3 regions of the Streptomyces sp. LS-MS-L19 genome follow, and region 3 is predicted to be linked to each of the others. Evidence: riboswitches for the same ligand, from Rfam matches in the RefSeq annotation. Region 3 holds a riboswitch; each other region holds the start of a gene.
The links. A riboswitch is a leader RNA that binds a small molecule or an ion and turns the genes downstream of it on or off. The one in region 3 is predicted to bind S-adenosylmethionine.
Positions count from the first base shown of each region.

Region 1: linked by a shared signal. The riboswitch ahead of thrC (threonine synthase) and the one ahead of AC2XR2_RS11695 (aminotransferase class V-fold PLP-dependent enzyme) in region 3 are both predicted to bind S-adenosylmethionine.
Region 2: linked by a shared signal. The riboswitch ahead of AC2XR2_RS03720 (putative leader peptide) and the one ahead of AC2XR2_RS11695 (aminotransferase class V-fold PLP-dependent enzyme) in region 3 are both predicted to bind S-adenosylmethionine.

Region 1 is NZ_JBYCLL010000001.1:4,632,687-4,637,573, forward strand. It holds gene groL (chaperonin GroEL) at 1-391, opposite strand, end outside; gene AC2XR2_RS20600 (cold-shock protein) at 739-945, opposite strand; gene AC2XR2_RS20605 (MoaD/ThiS family protein) at 1,389-1,664, opposite strand; gene thrC (threonine synthase) at 1,661-2,941, opposite strand; SAM riboswitch class I at 2,959-3,114, opposite strand; gene AC2XR2_RS20615 (glucosyl-3-phosphoglycerate synthase) at 3,261-4,205, shown strand; gene AC2XR2_RS20620 (alpha,alpha-trehalose-phosphate synthase (UDP-forming)) at 4,314-4,887, shown strand, end outside.
Region 2 is NZ_JBYCLL010000001.1:839,130-844,016, reverse strand. It holds gene AC2XR2_RS03735 (ABC transporter permease) at 1-694, opposite strand, end outside; gene AC2XR2_RS03730 (ABC transporter permease) at 691-1,650, opposite strand; gene AC2XR2_RS03725 (ABC transporter substrate-binding protein) at 1,654-3,273, opposite strand; gene AC2XR2_RS03720 (putative leader peptide) at 3,475-3,591, opposite strand; SAM riboswitch class IV at 3,626-3,740, opposite strand; gene AC2XR2_RS03715 (metallophosphoesterase) at 4,080-4,887, opposite strand, start outside.
Region 3 is NZ_JBYCLL010000001.1:2,638,371-2,643,257, forward strand. It holds gene AC2XR2_RS11685 (Lrp/AsnC family transcriptional regulator) at 1-76, shown strand, start outside; gene AC2XR2_RS11690 (protein kinase domain-containing protein) at 107-2,248, opposite strand; gene AC2XR2_RS11695 (aminotransferase class V-fold PLP-dependent enzyme) at 2,316-3,677, opposite strand; SAM riboswitch class IV at 3,804-3,920, opposite strand; gene trpD (anthranilate phosphoribosyltransferase) at 3,996-4,887, opposite strand, start outside.

The sequences.
Region 1 (4,887 bases), 2.0 Mb from region 3:
GCAGGGCGGCGGAGACGGCCTCGACGGCCTTCTCGATACCGCGCTTGAGGGCCATCGGGTTGGCGCCGGCGGCTACGTTGCGCAGGCCTTCCTTGACGAGGGCCTGGGCGAGCACGGTCGCGGTGGTCGTACCGTCACCGGCGACGTCGTCCGTCTTCTTGGCGACTTCCTTGACCAGCTCGGCGCCGATCTTCTCGTACGGGTCCTCGAGTTCGATCTCCTTGGCGATGGAGACACCATCGTTGGTGATCGTGGGGGCGCCCCACTTCTTCTCGAGGACGACGTTGCGGCCCTTGGGGCCGAGCGTCACCTTGACGGCGTCCGCGAGCTGGTTCATGCCGCGCTCGAGGCCGCGCCGCGCCTCCTCGTCGAACGCGATGATCTTGGCCATGTGAAGTGGTCCCTCCAGGACTGGGGGTGATTCCTTCGGACCGCGCCCGCGCCCGCGACGGACGGCTCGCACACCTCGTGGGTTCCTTCCCCACCCGGCCTGCGGGCCTCACCGACCCGGTCCTTCGTTGTCACTCTCACCTTCAGAGTGCTAACGCCAATGATTAGCACTCGACCCCTGCGAGTGCAAGCGCCTCTCGGGTACTGGCCAGGGCCCGGCGCGGCCCCCGGCGCGCCCCCGACCCCGCCCCCGGACATACCGAAGGGCCCGTACCCATGACTCCCCATGGGGTACGAGCCCTTCGTCGAAGAAAAGAAGAACGACGCTGTTGTTACCCGGCGCGTGCTTCAGCCAGTCGCGAGACGGACCATGTCCGCCTGCGGCCCCTTCTGACCCTGCGAGATCTCGAACTCGACCCGCTGGCCCTCTTCAAGGGTGCGGTAACCGTCCATCTGGATCGCGCTGTAGTGGACGAATACATCCGCACCACCGTCGACCGCGATGAAGCCGTACCCCTTCTCCGCGTTGAACCACTTGACGGTGCCCTGAGCCATGCCTAACTCCCCTATTACTGGCCCTTGCACGGATCCGCACTTCGCGGATCCGGGTCAGACCTCACCCCCCACATGGTTGGGGGCGTGCGCCGGAACGCGTCGACCGCGGCTGAATGTATCTGTCCAACTGCCGTCTGCAACAGGTCAATCGGACGAGAATTCTGGACGGAAGGGGTCCGGAATGTAGTGAGAATTCGCCCGAATTCGGGGCAAGTCGGGCCCCATAAAGGGCGCATAAGGCGCATAAGACGCACACACTTTGGCTACTTCTCATCGCATGTGGAGCGAGAACTCATATGCGTGCGGCAAGGAGAATGCCGCTGGTTCCCCAACTGTACCGCGCTCAACCATAGAGAATTGCCCCCTCCGCTTCTCTCACGGAGGGGGCAATCAGTTGAACACTCGGTCATCACTATTACCGAAGGTAATGACCAGTCATACGGTCACCCGCCGGCGACCGCCGGGATGATCGAGACTCCGGCCCCGTCGGGCGTCGCCGTCTCCAGCCCCTGCTCGAAGCGCACGTCGTCGTCATTCACGTACACATTGACGAACCGCCGCAGCTTGCCCTGGTCGTCGAGAACGCGGGCCGCGATACCGGTGTGGTTCTTCTCCAGATCGGCGATGACCTCGGCGAGGGTCCCACCCTCGGCCTGCACCTCGGCCTGACCGCCGGTGTAGGTGCGCAGGATGGTGGGGATGCGGACGTTGACGCTCATGCGAGGCCAGCCTCTCGGAAAGAGTCGAGGTTCGGACGGATCGTGGCGGTGAGCCCGGTACCGGCCACCGCGTCCAGGGTCTTGAGACCGTCGCCGGTGTTCAGCACCACCGTGGTCTTCGTCGGGTCGAGGACACCGTTCTCGATCAGCTTGCGGGTCACACCCACGGTCACGCCACCGGCGGTCTCCGCGAAGATGCCCTCGGTCCGGGCCAGCAGCTTGATCGCGTCCACGACCTGCTCGTCGTTGACGTCCTCCACCGCACCCCCCGTGCGCCGGGCGATGTCCAGCACATACGGCCCGTCCGCCGGGTTCCCGATCGCCAGCGACTTGGCGATGGTGTTCGGCTTCTGCGGCCGTACGACGTCGTGCCCCGCCTTGTACGCGACGGACACCGGGGAGCACCCCTCCGCCTGCGCGCCGAAGATCTTGTACGGCTTGTCCTCGACGAGCCCGAGCTTGATCAGCTCCTGGAGCCCCTTGTCGATCTTCGTGAGCTGCGAGCCGGAGGCGATCGGCACGACCAGCTGGTCGGGGAGCCGCCAGCCGAGCTGCTCGCAGATCTCGTACGCCAGCGTCTTGGAGCCCTCGGCGTAGTAGGGCCGCAGGTTGACGTTGACGAAGCCCCAGCCCTCGCCGGCCGGGTCGCCGATCAGCTCGGAGCAGAAGCGGTTCACGTCGTCGTAGTTGCCCTCGATGCCGACGAGCTCGCCGCCGTAGATCGCGGCCATGACGACCTTGCCCTGCTCCAGGTCGTGCGGGATGAACACGCACGAGCGCAAGCCGGCGCGGGCCGCGGCGGCACCCACCGCGCCGGCGAGGTTGCCGGTGGAGGAGCAGGACAGGGTGGTGAAGCCGAACGCGCGTGCCGCCTCCAGGGCCTGCGCGACGACGCGGTCCTTGAAGGAGTGCGTCGGGTTGCCGGAGTCGTCCTTCACATACAGTCCGCCGGTGACGCCGAGCTCGCGGGCGAGGTTGTCGGCCTTGACGAGCTGGGTCCAGCCGGGGTTGATGTTGGGCTTGTCCGCCACGTCCGCGGGGACGGGCAGCAGCGGGGCGTAGCGCCAGATGTTGGAAGGTCCCGCCTCGATCTTCTTACGGAGTTCCTCGGTTTCGTAGGCCGAGAAGTCGTACGCGATCTCAAGCGGGCCGAAACACTCCTCGCAGGCGAAGACCGGGCCGAGCGGGACGCGGTGGCCGCACTCGCGGCAGCTCAGTGCCGCGGCGGGACCCAGGTCGACGGAGTTCGTGGTGCTTGCAACAGTCTGCGCAGCCATGGAGGCGAGGCCCTTTCTCCTCATCTTCCTCACGACGCGTTTCGCCGTGAGACGGATTTGGCACCTTCCCTAGCCGGGAGCCTCGCGGAACGATCAACAGTGATCTACGAGAACCGACTGGAGGGTTGCCGGGGCTTCATCGGGCCGTATCCCTCTGCCCCTCTGGATGAGCGGTATGAAGTTGTGGTCGGCGGGCCGTCCAGGACATGCGATGGTCACCCGCGTTGTTCAAGACTGTAACCGACAACCAGGACAGTTGAGATAGTCCGTCCGAACCGCGAGACGGATCACACGGACCACACACGAAGGAGCCGCCTACGTGCTGGAAGAAGTCGAGCGCTGGCTGAGCACCCGCTCCTGGTCGGTGACCGATCGCCCGCTCCACCAGATCATGGCCGCCAAGCAGCGCAGCGGGCAGACGGTCAGTGTCGTGCTGCCGGCGCTGAACGAGGAGGAGACCGTCGGTGACATCGTCGCGGTCATCCGTCACGACCTCATGCAGCAGGTGCCCCTGGTCGACGAGATCGTCGTCGTCGACTCCGGCTCCACCGACCGCACCTCCGAGGTCGCGGCCGCGGCCGGCGCCACCGTCGTGCACCGCGACGAGATACTCCCCCACCTGCCGGCCGTGCCCGGCAAGGGCGAGGTGCTGTGGCGCTCCCTGCTGGTCACCCGCGGGGACATCGTCTGTTTCATCGACGCCGACCTGAAGGAGTTCTCCTCGGACTTCGTCTCCGGCATCGTCGGCCCGCTGCTCACCGATCCCGGGGTCGACCTGGTCAAGGGCATGTACGACCGTCCCCTGGGCGGCGCCGCGGGCCAGGGCGGCCGGGTCACCGAGCTGATGGCGCGCCCGCTGCTGAACATGCACTGGCCGCAGCTGGCCGGGTTCGTCCAGCCGCTGGGCGGCGAGTACGCGGCCCGCCGCAGCCTCCTCGAACAGCTCCCGTTCCCCGTCGGGTACGGCGTGGAGCTGGGCATGCTGGTCGACGCGCTGCACCTGGTGGGCCTGGACGCCCTCGCCCAGGTCGACGTCGGCGTCCGCAAACACCGCCACCAGGACGGCCAGGCCCTGGGCCGCATGTCGGCGGCGATCTACCGCACGGCCCAGCTCAGACTGGCCCGAGGCCACCTGATCCGCCCGTCCCTGACCCAGTTCGAACGAGGCGAGAACGGCTTCGAGCCACGGACGTACTCGGTGGACACGGAGGAACGCCCACCGATGACGGAAATCCCGGAGTACATGAAACGAAGGGCGGCGTAGACCTACCAGGGGCGCGGGGAACTGCGCGCCAAGCCCCCACCGGCCCGCAGCCGACCATGCGCCCACGGGAACGTTTGAGCGGTTGCACCCTGGGCTAGATGTCGAGTCATGGCTCCCTCGCACAACGCCCACGTACTGGTCGCGTCCAATCGAGGCCCCGTCTCGTACGACGCAGGCGCTGACGGCTCGCTGCAAGCGAAGCGCGGCGGCGGCGGCCTGGTCTCCGGCCTCTCGGCCATCGGCCCCGACGCCGGCGCCCTGTGGGTGTGCTCGGCGCTCTCCGACGGCGACCGCGAGGCCGTCCGGCAGGGCGTCGGCGAGGACGGCGTGCGGATGCTCGCGATCCCGGCCGACGTGCACGCGGACGCGTACAACGGCATCGCCAACTCGGTGCTCTGGTTCGTCCACCACCTGCTCTACCAGACCCCGCTGGAGCCGGTCTTCGACGCGGAGTTCCGGCGCCAGTGGGCGTCGTACGAGACGTACAACCGCGCCTTCGCGGAGGCGCTGGCGGAGGAGGCGGCCGAGGGGGCGGCGGTCCTGGTGCAGGACTACCACCTGTGCCTGGTGCCGGGCATGCTCCGCGAGCTCCGTCCCGACCTGCGGATCAGCCACTTCTCGCACACGCCGTGGGCGCCGGTGGACTACTTCCGGATGCTGCCGGACGACATCGCCGAGCAGC
Region 2 (4,887 bases), 1.8 Mb from region 3:
CCAGGACGATCACCGGGCCCGCCGCGTTGGGCAGCACATGGCGGGCGAGGACCGAGTACCAGCGGGCCCCGCTCGCGCGCGACGCCTCCACGAAGACCGCCTGCCGCACCCGCAGCACCTCCGAGCGCGCCACCCGCGCGAACGCGGCGACGCTGGCGATACCGACCGCGACCGCCACCTTCACCGTGCCGTAGCCCAGCGCGGTGACCAGGGCCAGCGACAGGAACAGCGCCGGGATGGACAGCAGCACGTCGACGAAGCGCATCAGCACGTCGTCCACCCAGCGGCCCACGAACCCGGCGACCACCCCCAGCAGCCCGCCGACCACGAACGCGACCAGCACCGCGATCAGCGTTGCCTTCAGGGACAGTTGGGCGCCGTGCACGACACGCGAGAACACGTCCCGGCCCAGGTCGTCCGTGCCGAACCAGTGCGCGCCGCTCGGGCCGCGGAAGTTCTGCGCCGGCACCCCTTTCAGCGGGTCCTGCGAGGTGAACAGGTCCGGCCAGAACGAGGCCAGGACCACCAGCACGAGGACGACGGCCGAGAGCAGGAGGCCGGGGCGGCGCAGCACGAACCGCAGCAGCCGTCGTACGTCGACGCGGCGCGCGGGCCCGTGACCGGGTCCCGGGTCGAGCGGGCGGGCGAGACCGAGGGCGGCCTCGGCCGGGTCGTCGACAAAGGTCTGGCTCATGCGAAGCTCGCCCTTCCGTCCGAGGCCACCACGATCCGCGGGTCGAGGAGCGGGTAGACCAGGTCGATGACCAGGTTCGTGGTCACGAAGATCAGCGCCCCGAACGCCACCACCCCCTGCACCACCGGGATGTCCTGGACCGTGACGGCCGCCGCGGTCACCCGGCCGAGGCCGTCGCGGGAGAACACCGTCTCGACCACCACCGAACCGGCGATCAGCTGCCCCACCAGCAGGCCGACGACCGTCAGCGCGGGCAGGGACGCGTTGCGCAGCGCGTGCCGCACATGGACCCGCCACCGCCCGGCGCCCTTGGCCCGCGCGGTCTCCACATACGCCTGGTCCAGCGCGGTCAGCAGGCTCTTGGCCAGCACCTGGGCGACCTGCGCACCGGTCGGGACCGCCAGGGTCACGGCCGGCAGCACCAGCCCCTTCAGCCCGTCGTTGCCGAAGGCGGGGAACCACTGCAGCCGGAACGAGAACGTCTCCACGAGCAGCAGTCCCACCCAGAACGTCGGGACCGACACCCCCAGCGGGGGCAGCGTCAGCAGGAGCTGCCGCAGCCACCGCCGGGAGGTGTACGTCGCCACCACCGCCAGGCCCCCGCCGAGCAGCACCGCGAGCAGCAGTGCCGCGCCGGTCAGCTGGAGGGTCCCCGGCAGCGCGTCGGCCAGCGTCGAGGTCACCGGGCGGCCCGTGGACACCGAGTCGCCGAAGTCCCCGCGCACCGCCCGGCCCAGGTACTCGGCGTACTGCACCAGCACCGGCTTGTCGAAGCCGTACTCGTGCCGCAGCGCGGCCAGTTGCTTCGGGTCGACCTGGCCCGAGTCCATCCCTGCACTGGCCATCGCCGTCACCGGGTCGCCCGGCAGATAGTCCAGGACCAGGAAGGAGACCGTGTAGGCCGCCCACAGCACCCCGGCCGCCTGCGCGAGCCGCTTGATCACATAGCGGCGCACGGGCTAGCCGATCCAGGTGTCGTGCAGCTGGATCCGGCTGGAGGCGTCGAAGTTCAGGTCGTGCACCTTCTTCGTGACGCCGAGCTGGGTCTGGAGCTCCACGACCGGCGCGTAGTAGGCATTGCGCACGATCAACTGCTGCGCCTCGGAGACCAGTTGCGCACGCTTGGCCGGGTCCGTGGTCGCCGCCTGTGCGGACAGCGCCGTGTCCAGGCCGGTCGCCGGGAGGCGGTAGAAGTTGGCCAGCCGGGTGGAGAAGGAACTGCGCAGGATGTCCGGGTCGGCGCGGGTGACGTTCCCCCACGCCGCGTCGAAGTCACCGGCCTGGAGTGCCGGTGCCAGCTGGGTGACCTGGACCTGCTTGAGGGTCACCTCGATGCCGACGGCCTTGAGTTGCTGCTGGACGAGTTCCAGCGCGGGCTGGTTGGTGGCCGCGTTGGGGATCCAGGTGATGGCGAGGCTAAGCTTCTTGCCGTTCTTCACCCGGATGCCGTCGGGGCCGGTCCTCCAACCGGCCTCGTCCAGCAGGGACTTCGCCTTGGCGGCGTCGAGCGTCAGGTCCCGGGCGAGGCTGGTGTAGTCGGGCGTGGTGTGCGCGAGGATGCTGGTCGCCGCCCGGGTGCCGGTCGGGAACACGGCGTCGGCGATCTGTTGCCGGTCGACGGCGTGCAGGATCGCCTGGCGTACCTTGGCGTCCTTGAGAACCGGACGAGAGTTGTTGAACGACAGGCCGAACACCACACCGGGGTTGGCCCGCCGCAGGAGGGCGACCTGTCCGCCCCTGAGCGCTGCCTCGTTGGCCTTGCCGACGCTGGCGATGGCGTCCACCTGCCCGGACTGGAGGCTGCCGGCGCGCACCCCCGCCTCGGGCACGACCTTGAAGACCAGCTTGTCCAGATACGCCTCCCCGTTCTTGGACCACAGGGAGGATCCCCAGTCGTACCCGCTGCGTCTGGCCAGGGTGACCGACTGGTTCTGCACGTACTGCTTCAGCACGAACGGCCCGGACCCGATGACCCCGTCGCTGCACTTCTGCTGCGGGGTCTTCTTCACGCTGGCCGACGACTCGATGCCCAGCGAGTGCGTCGAAGCGGCCTGGAGGAACTGGGCGTTGGGCTGTTCGAAGGTCACCTTCACGGTGAGCGGGTCGACCGCGGTGGTGCTCTTGACGCCGCTCAGATAGCCCTGGGCGAGGGTGGCGAGGGCGCCGAGCCTCGGCACCGCGTCGAAGTTGTCCTTGACCACCTGCGCGGTCAGCTTCGAGCCGTCGCTGAAGGTGACTCCCGGGCGCAGATGGAAGGTGAACGTCCGGGCGTCGGGGCTGACTTCCCAGCTCTTCGCCAGCCACGGCACGATCTTGCCGGTCCTGGGGTCCTGGTCCGTCAGTGAGTCGACGATCTGGCGCACCGAGTAGATGGTCTCGTTGCTGGCGACCTGCTGCGGGTCCACGCAGCCGGCGTCGGACCCCACCGCGAAGGTCAGGGTGCCACCGGACTTCGGCTGAGTGCTGCCGGTGCCGGAGCCGTCGGTGCCCGACCCGCAGGCGGTCAGCAGCACGCTGGTGGTGAGAAGAGCGGTCAGCGCCGCCCAACGAGGGGATCTGAAAACCGGAAGTGCTGTCACGGAGGGTTCTCCTACTCGTGTCACCAGGCATGGAGGTGCCGTACGAGGCACGGCCGTGCATGGGTGTGCGGTCCCGGCCGGTGCGGGACCGGTGGCGGGGGAGCGCTGTGCAGAAAGGGATCAGGGTGAAGCGGGGTCAGCCGCGAAAGGGTGCGGTGACGACCGGCGCGTGCCGGGCCTCGACGGCGGCGGGAAGAACCGTCAGGCCTGACAGAGGCAGCTGGTCGAGCGCTTCAGATCGATGTGGCGTCGGCGCGAGAGCCGGGAGAACACCGAGGTGAGGGCGAAGGAGGCATCGTGGTCACCACCGTGCCGCATACCCGTCCTCCACATCTCAGGCCCCCTTCGAGGGGCCACGCGCTTGCGGGGATCATCGGCGATCCTCGCCGGGCTTTCACCTGGAGCACCCCACCGCGCGGGAGGGTTGCCGGTCAGCGAGCCAGGGCTTGACGCTGACACTCAATGCCGTTCGTGATGGTACGGATCACTTTTGTCGTACGTCAATGGCGGATCCAGGGCCTGAGACGGACCGCCACGGGGTGCCTTCGGCGGACGTGTCCGGGGTGCCTGCGGTGGACACGTCCGGGGGTGCCGCGGCGGACGCGCCTGGGGGTGCCGCGGCGGAGGCGCCCGGGGTGCCGTCCGGCCGACTCGCGAAGCGCCGGCGAACGAACGTGGGCGGAAACCGGTTGAGGTGTCCTGCCCGCGCCATCGAGGTCAACAGGAACGGTGACGGCTGACCGGGAGTCGGTCCCGGTGCCGCGTGGCGCGGCGACGGCCCGTGTACGGCACCTGGTGCCGGCTCCCTACGGCAGACGCGGGGCGCGCAGGACGAGCAGGGTGATCTCGCTGGGGGCGAAGACGCGGAACGGCGGACCCCAGAAGCCGGTGCCGCGGCTGGTGTAGAGGAGGGTGCGGGGGTCGTGGTGGGTGAGGCCGGCGAGGGCCGGCTGGTCGAGGCGGACCAGGTGGTGGAAGGGCCAGATCTGGCCGCCGTGGGTGTGCCCGGAGAGCTGGAGGTCGACACCGGCGGCCGCCGCCCGGTCGATGAACTTGGGCTGGTGGGCCAGGAGCAGGACGGGCAGCTCGGGGTCGGCGCCGTGCAGCGCTCCGTCGAGGTGCGCACCGTGGCCTGCCAGGCCGGAGGACTCGGCGGTGACGTCGTCCACGCCGGCGACCACGAGGGTGTCGCCGCCGCGTTCGAGCAACAGGTGGCGGTTGCGCAGCGGCTCCCACCCCAGCTCGTCCATCAGGTCGACCCAGCCCTGGGCCTCGCTGTAGTACTCGTGGTTGCCGGTGACGTAGACGCGGGCCTTGGTGGCTCGCACCGTCCCGAGGGGTTCGGCCTGGGCGCGGCGGCGTTCGGCGGTGCCGTCGGCGATGTCGCCGGTGTGGCAGACCAGGTCGGCTTCCAGGCTGTTCACCGTCTCGCACACCCGGGCCGACCAGCGGGCGCGATCGAGGGGGCCGTAGTGGGTGTCGGTGATGAGGACGACGCGCAGGCCGTCCAACCCGGCACCCAGCCGCGGGAGTTGCACGTCGAGCCGGCGCACCCGCGGCACGCGGCGGGCCTCGGCGTACCCCCAGGCCAGCAGCGCGGCGGCCACGCCGAGG
Region 3 (4,887 bases):
GGACACCCACGTGGCCTTCCGCACGTACTCCCAGCACGACCTGGAGGCCGCCTTCGCGATCGGCCTCGACAGCTGACCGGCCTCGACGGCTGACCCGTCTCGTCGGCTAGGAGGCCGACGCGAGCACGGTGATGCCGTCGGCGGTCGCGACGTAGACCCGGCCGCCCCGGACCACCGGGGACTGGGTGCCGGTGGACGCGCCGCCCTCGACGCGTCGCTGCCAGGTCCGCTTCCCCTCGCGGTCGAGGCCGTACAGCGTCGAGCCGTGCCGTACGTAGACGGTGTCGCCGAAGACCACCGGGTCGCTGTACTGGCTTCCGTCGTCGGTGAACCGGAAGGACCACGCCGTCGATCCGTCGGCGGGGTCCAGGGCGACCACTTCGTAGTCGGACGCGGTGACGCCGAGACCGCCGAAGGGCACGCAGGTGAAGTAGCGGCTGCCGTACACCTTGTCGTTGCCCGAGTCCCACAGGAGCCTGCCCGCGCGGCTGAGGCCGTGCAGCATCTGTTCGCCGCCGGAGCCGACCATCAGCGTGCCGCCGACCAGCGCGGGCCGTCCGGTGTCGAGGCCGGCCTTCGTGGCCCAGAGCCGTTCGCCGGTCTTCGCGTCCAGGGCCTGCACCTGGTCCCCGAAGGTGCCGACGTAGACCACACCGTCGGCCACGAGGGGCTCGCTGGTGGGTGCCGCGCCGGTCGGCGTGGACCAGCGCACGCTGCCGTCGGGGGCGTAGGCCCGCACCCCGCCCGCGTCCGAGCCGTCGCCGTAGGACACCAGGACCAGTCGTCCCGAGGCCACCGGGAACTGGCTGTTCGCGGCGAACGTCTTCGTCCAGCGGACCTTGCCGCGCGGGCCGAGCGCGCACAGCTCGGAGGCGCCGTCCTGGTCGTCCTCCAGCAGGCAGTACACACCGTCGGCGGTGGCGAGCGGGGACATGGCCTCGGCGCCGAGCGAGGTCCGCCACTCGGTCCGCCCTTCCAGGTCCAGCGCGTGCAGCGCGCCGTCCGCGCCGCCGACGTACACGCGGGTGCCGTCGGGTGAGAGGGCCGCGCAGGGGCCGCGCCGCCCGCCGAGCCCCTGGACCTTGTACTGCCAGCCCGTCGCGGGCGCTCCCGGCGCGGACCCGGCCCCCGCCTCGACCGTGTCGTCCGGCCGGTCCCGCAGCCACAGCCAGCCGCCCGTGCCCGCGGCGGCCACCGCTCCGGCGCCGCCCGCCACGGCCCGCAGCAGCCTGCGCCGGGACGGCGGGGCGGGGGCCGGTGTCACATGGGTGACCGCGGGGACCTCAGTGACGGTCGCGGGCGCCACGTACTCCACCCGGCTCTCCCGCTCCCCCGAGTCGTGCGCGGGAACCCAGTGCGCCCCGCTCCGGGCTGCCTCGGGCTCCCGCACGGCACCGGGGGCGTACCACCCGGGGCGCAGGCCCTCGCGCAGCGAGCCCGCGGTGTGCCCCACGGCCGCGACCAGTTCGGCGGGCGTCGGCCGCGCCGCGGGATCGTCCCGCAGGCAGGCCTCCACCAGCGGCAGCTGTTCCTTCGGTACGGCGGACAGGTCGACGTCCCCGGTCAGGATCCGCAGCAGGACGACCGAGTCCTGCCCCTCACCGAACGGTTCCTTCCCGCCGGACGCGTACGCGAGGGCCGCGCCCAGGGAGAAGACGTCGCTGGCCGGGACCACCTGGGCGCCGTTGCGGATCTGCTCGGGCGAGAGGTAGCCGACCGATCCGACGACCACCCCGGTCCGGGTCAGCGCGGTGCCTTCCAGCGCCCGGACGATCCCGAAGTCGATGACCCGGGGCCCGTCGGGCGCGAGCAGGATGTTGGAGGGCTTGAGGTCCCGGTGCACCAGGCCCTTGGCGTGGATCGCGGTGAGCGCCTCGGCGAGCGCGCCCGCGAGGAGCCGTACCGCGTCCGCGGGCAGCGGGCCCCGGTCCAGCACCGCGTCCCGCAGGTTGGGGCCCGCCACGAACTCGCTGGCCATCCACGGCCGCGCGGCCTCGGTGTCCGCGTCCACGACCCGCGCGGTGTACGTGCCGGCCCCGCCGACGGTCTGCGCGGCCCGCACCTCGTGCCGGAACCGGGCACGGAAGGTGCGGTCCTCGGCGTGCTCGGCGCGTACCACCTTCACGGCCAGCCGCAGCCCGCCGCGCGCCTCGGCGAGGTACACCTCGCCCATCCCGCCGGATCCGAGTCTGCCCAGGACCTGGTACGGCCCGATGGTCCGCGGGTCCGTCTCGCGCAGCTCCTGCACCCCGTGCTCCCCCTGCTTCCGTACGGCTGCCGGGATCGAGCGTATACGCGGGGTGGACGCCCGTACGTCAGACGGCCGGGACGCAGCGGCCGTCCTCCGTGCGGTACGACCACTTCGCGCCGTCGGCGACCAGTTCCCTGACGGCGTTCACGAACCGCTCCACGTGCTCGTCCGGCGTGCCCGCGCCGAAGCTGACCCGGATCGCGTTCAGGGACTTCTCGCCGGGCGCCGCCTCGGGGGCCCCGCACTCGCCCTGGGTCTGCGGGTCGCTGCCGAGGAGGGTGCGGACGAGGGGGTGGGCGCAGAAGAGGCCGTCGCGGACGCCGATGCCGTACTCGGCGGACAGGGCGGCGGCGAAGTGGGAGCTGTTCCAGCCCTCGACGACGAAGGAGATCACGCCGACGCGGGGGGCGTCGTCGCCGAAGAGGGAGAGGATCCGCACCTCCGGGACCTCGGCGAGACCCGTCTTCACCTTCTCGATCAGGTGCTGCTCACGGGCCACCAGGGTGTCGAAGCCGGCCTCGGTGAGGGCCTTGCAGGCGGAGGCGATGGAGTAGGCGCCGATGACGTTCGGGGAGCCGGCCTCGTGGCGCGCGGCGCTGTCGTGCCACTCCACGTCCACTCCCCCGTCCTCGCGCCGGGTGACCTTGCGGCTGGCGCCGCCGCCCGCGAGGTAGGGGTCGGCCGCCCGGAGCCAGTCGGCGCGGCCGGCGAGGACTCCGGAGCCGAAGGGGGCGTACAGCTTGTGGCCGGAGAAGGCGACCCAGTCGACGTCGAGGTCACGGACGCTCACGGGGTGGTGGGGGGCGAGCTGGGCGGCGTCGAGGACGATCCGGGCGCCGTGGGCGTGCGCGGCGGCGGCCAGCTCGCGGACCGGCCACAGCTCGCCGGTGACGTTGGAGGCGCCGGTGACGCAGACCAGGGCCGGGCCCTGCGGGTCACGGGCGGCGAGGGCCTTCTCCAGGGTCTCGACGGCCTGGCGCGGGGTGCGCGGGGCGTCGAGGTAGCTGACCCGGGCGTCCTTCCAGGGCAGCAGGCTCGCGTGGTGCTCGGTCTCGAAGACGAAGACCTGGCAGTCGGCCGGGAGGGCGGCGGCGAGGAGGTTGAGGGAGTCGGTGGTCGACCGGGTGAAGATCAGCTGGTCGTCCTCGCGGCAGTCGAGGAACTCGGTGACGGCCTTCCGGGCGTTCTCGAACAGGTCGGTCGACAGCTGGGAGAGGTAGCCGGCCCCGCGGTGCACGCTGCCGTAGTACGGCGCGTAGGCCGCCACGTCGTCCCAGACGCGCTGGAGGGCGGGGGCGCTGGCCGCGTAGTCGAGGGCCGCGTAGGTGACTTCGCCGCCCGTGACGAGCGGGACGGTGACATCCCGGCCCAGAACGGGCAGCTGGGCACAAATGGTCTGGGCGGAGGCAGCGGTGGAGACAGACATGGGGAACTCCCGTGAAAAAGACAGGTGAAGGATGAGAGGGGTGCGCGGAGGCGGGGCTCTCGGCCCTATCGCATTCGCTTGCTCACGGAAGACTCCTCGAACGACCAGGATCCCTGGTTCGTGAGGGATCCGCGCTTGCCGCAGACCTCGCTGCCTACGGCCTGGTCTTCACCCGGGGCACCCCGCCACGGACGGAGGGTTGCCGGACAGTCGGCCGGGGCCTCATGACTGTCACTCATGACCTGGTCAAAAAACCTACGCGATGTGATCGTCGTCCCGCAACCCGTGTCCGGATCGCGGGACGACACCTGGTGCCCGTCAGGCGTTGCTCGCGGCCACCCAGCGCTCCAGCGTCCGCTTCGCCGACCCGGAGTCGATCGACTCCGCGGCCTTGTCCATCCCGGCCCGCAGCTGCTCGGCCAGCGTCCCGGTGCCGGGGTCCAGGGCCACCAGCGCGGCCGCCGAGTTCAGGAGTACGGCGTCGCGGACCGGGCCCGTCTCACCGTCCAGGAGCTTGCGCGCGACCTCCGCGTTGTACGCCGGGTCACCGCCGCGCAGGGCCTCCACCGGGACCAGCTCGAGGCCGACGTCCCGGGGGTCGAAGCTCTCCTCGGTGACCTTGCCGTCGCGGACGATCCAGACGCGGGAGGTCGACGTGGTGGTCAGCTCGTCGAGGCCGTCGTCACCGCGGAAGACCAGGGCGGAGTTGCCGCGCTCGGCGAAGACGCCCGCGACGACCGGCGCCATGCGCGGATCGGCGACCCCGACCGCCTGGGAGCGCACCCGGGCGGGGTTGGTCAGCGGGCCGAGGATGTTGAACACCGTGCGGATGCCCAACTGGCCGCGGGCGGCGCCGGCATGACGCAGCGCCGGATGGAACTTGATCGCGAAGCAGAAGGTGATCCCGGCCTCGCCTGCCACCTCCGCCACCCGCTTCGGCGTCAGCTCCAGATTGACGCCGAGCTTCTCCAGGACGTCCGAGGCGCCGGACGCGGAGGAGGCGGCCCGGTTGCCGTGCTTGACGACCGTGGCACCGGCTCCGGCCACGACGATCGCCGACATGGTGGAGATGTTGACGGTCTTGGCGCCGTCACCGCCGGTGCCGACGATGTCCACGGTCCGCCCGGGCACCTCGATCACGTTGGCGTGCGCGTACATCGTCCGCACCAGCCCGTTGATCTCCTCGACCGTCTCGCCCTTGGCCCTGAGC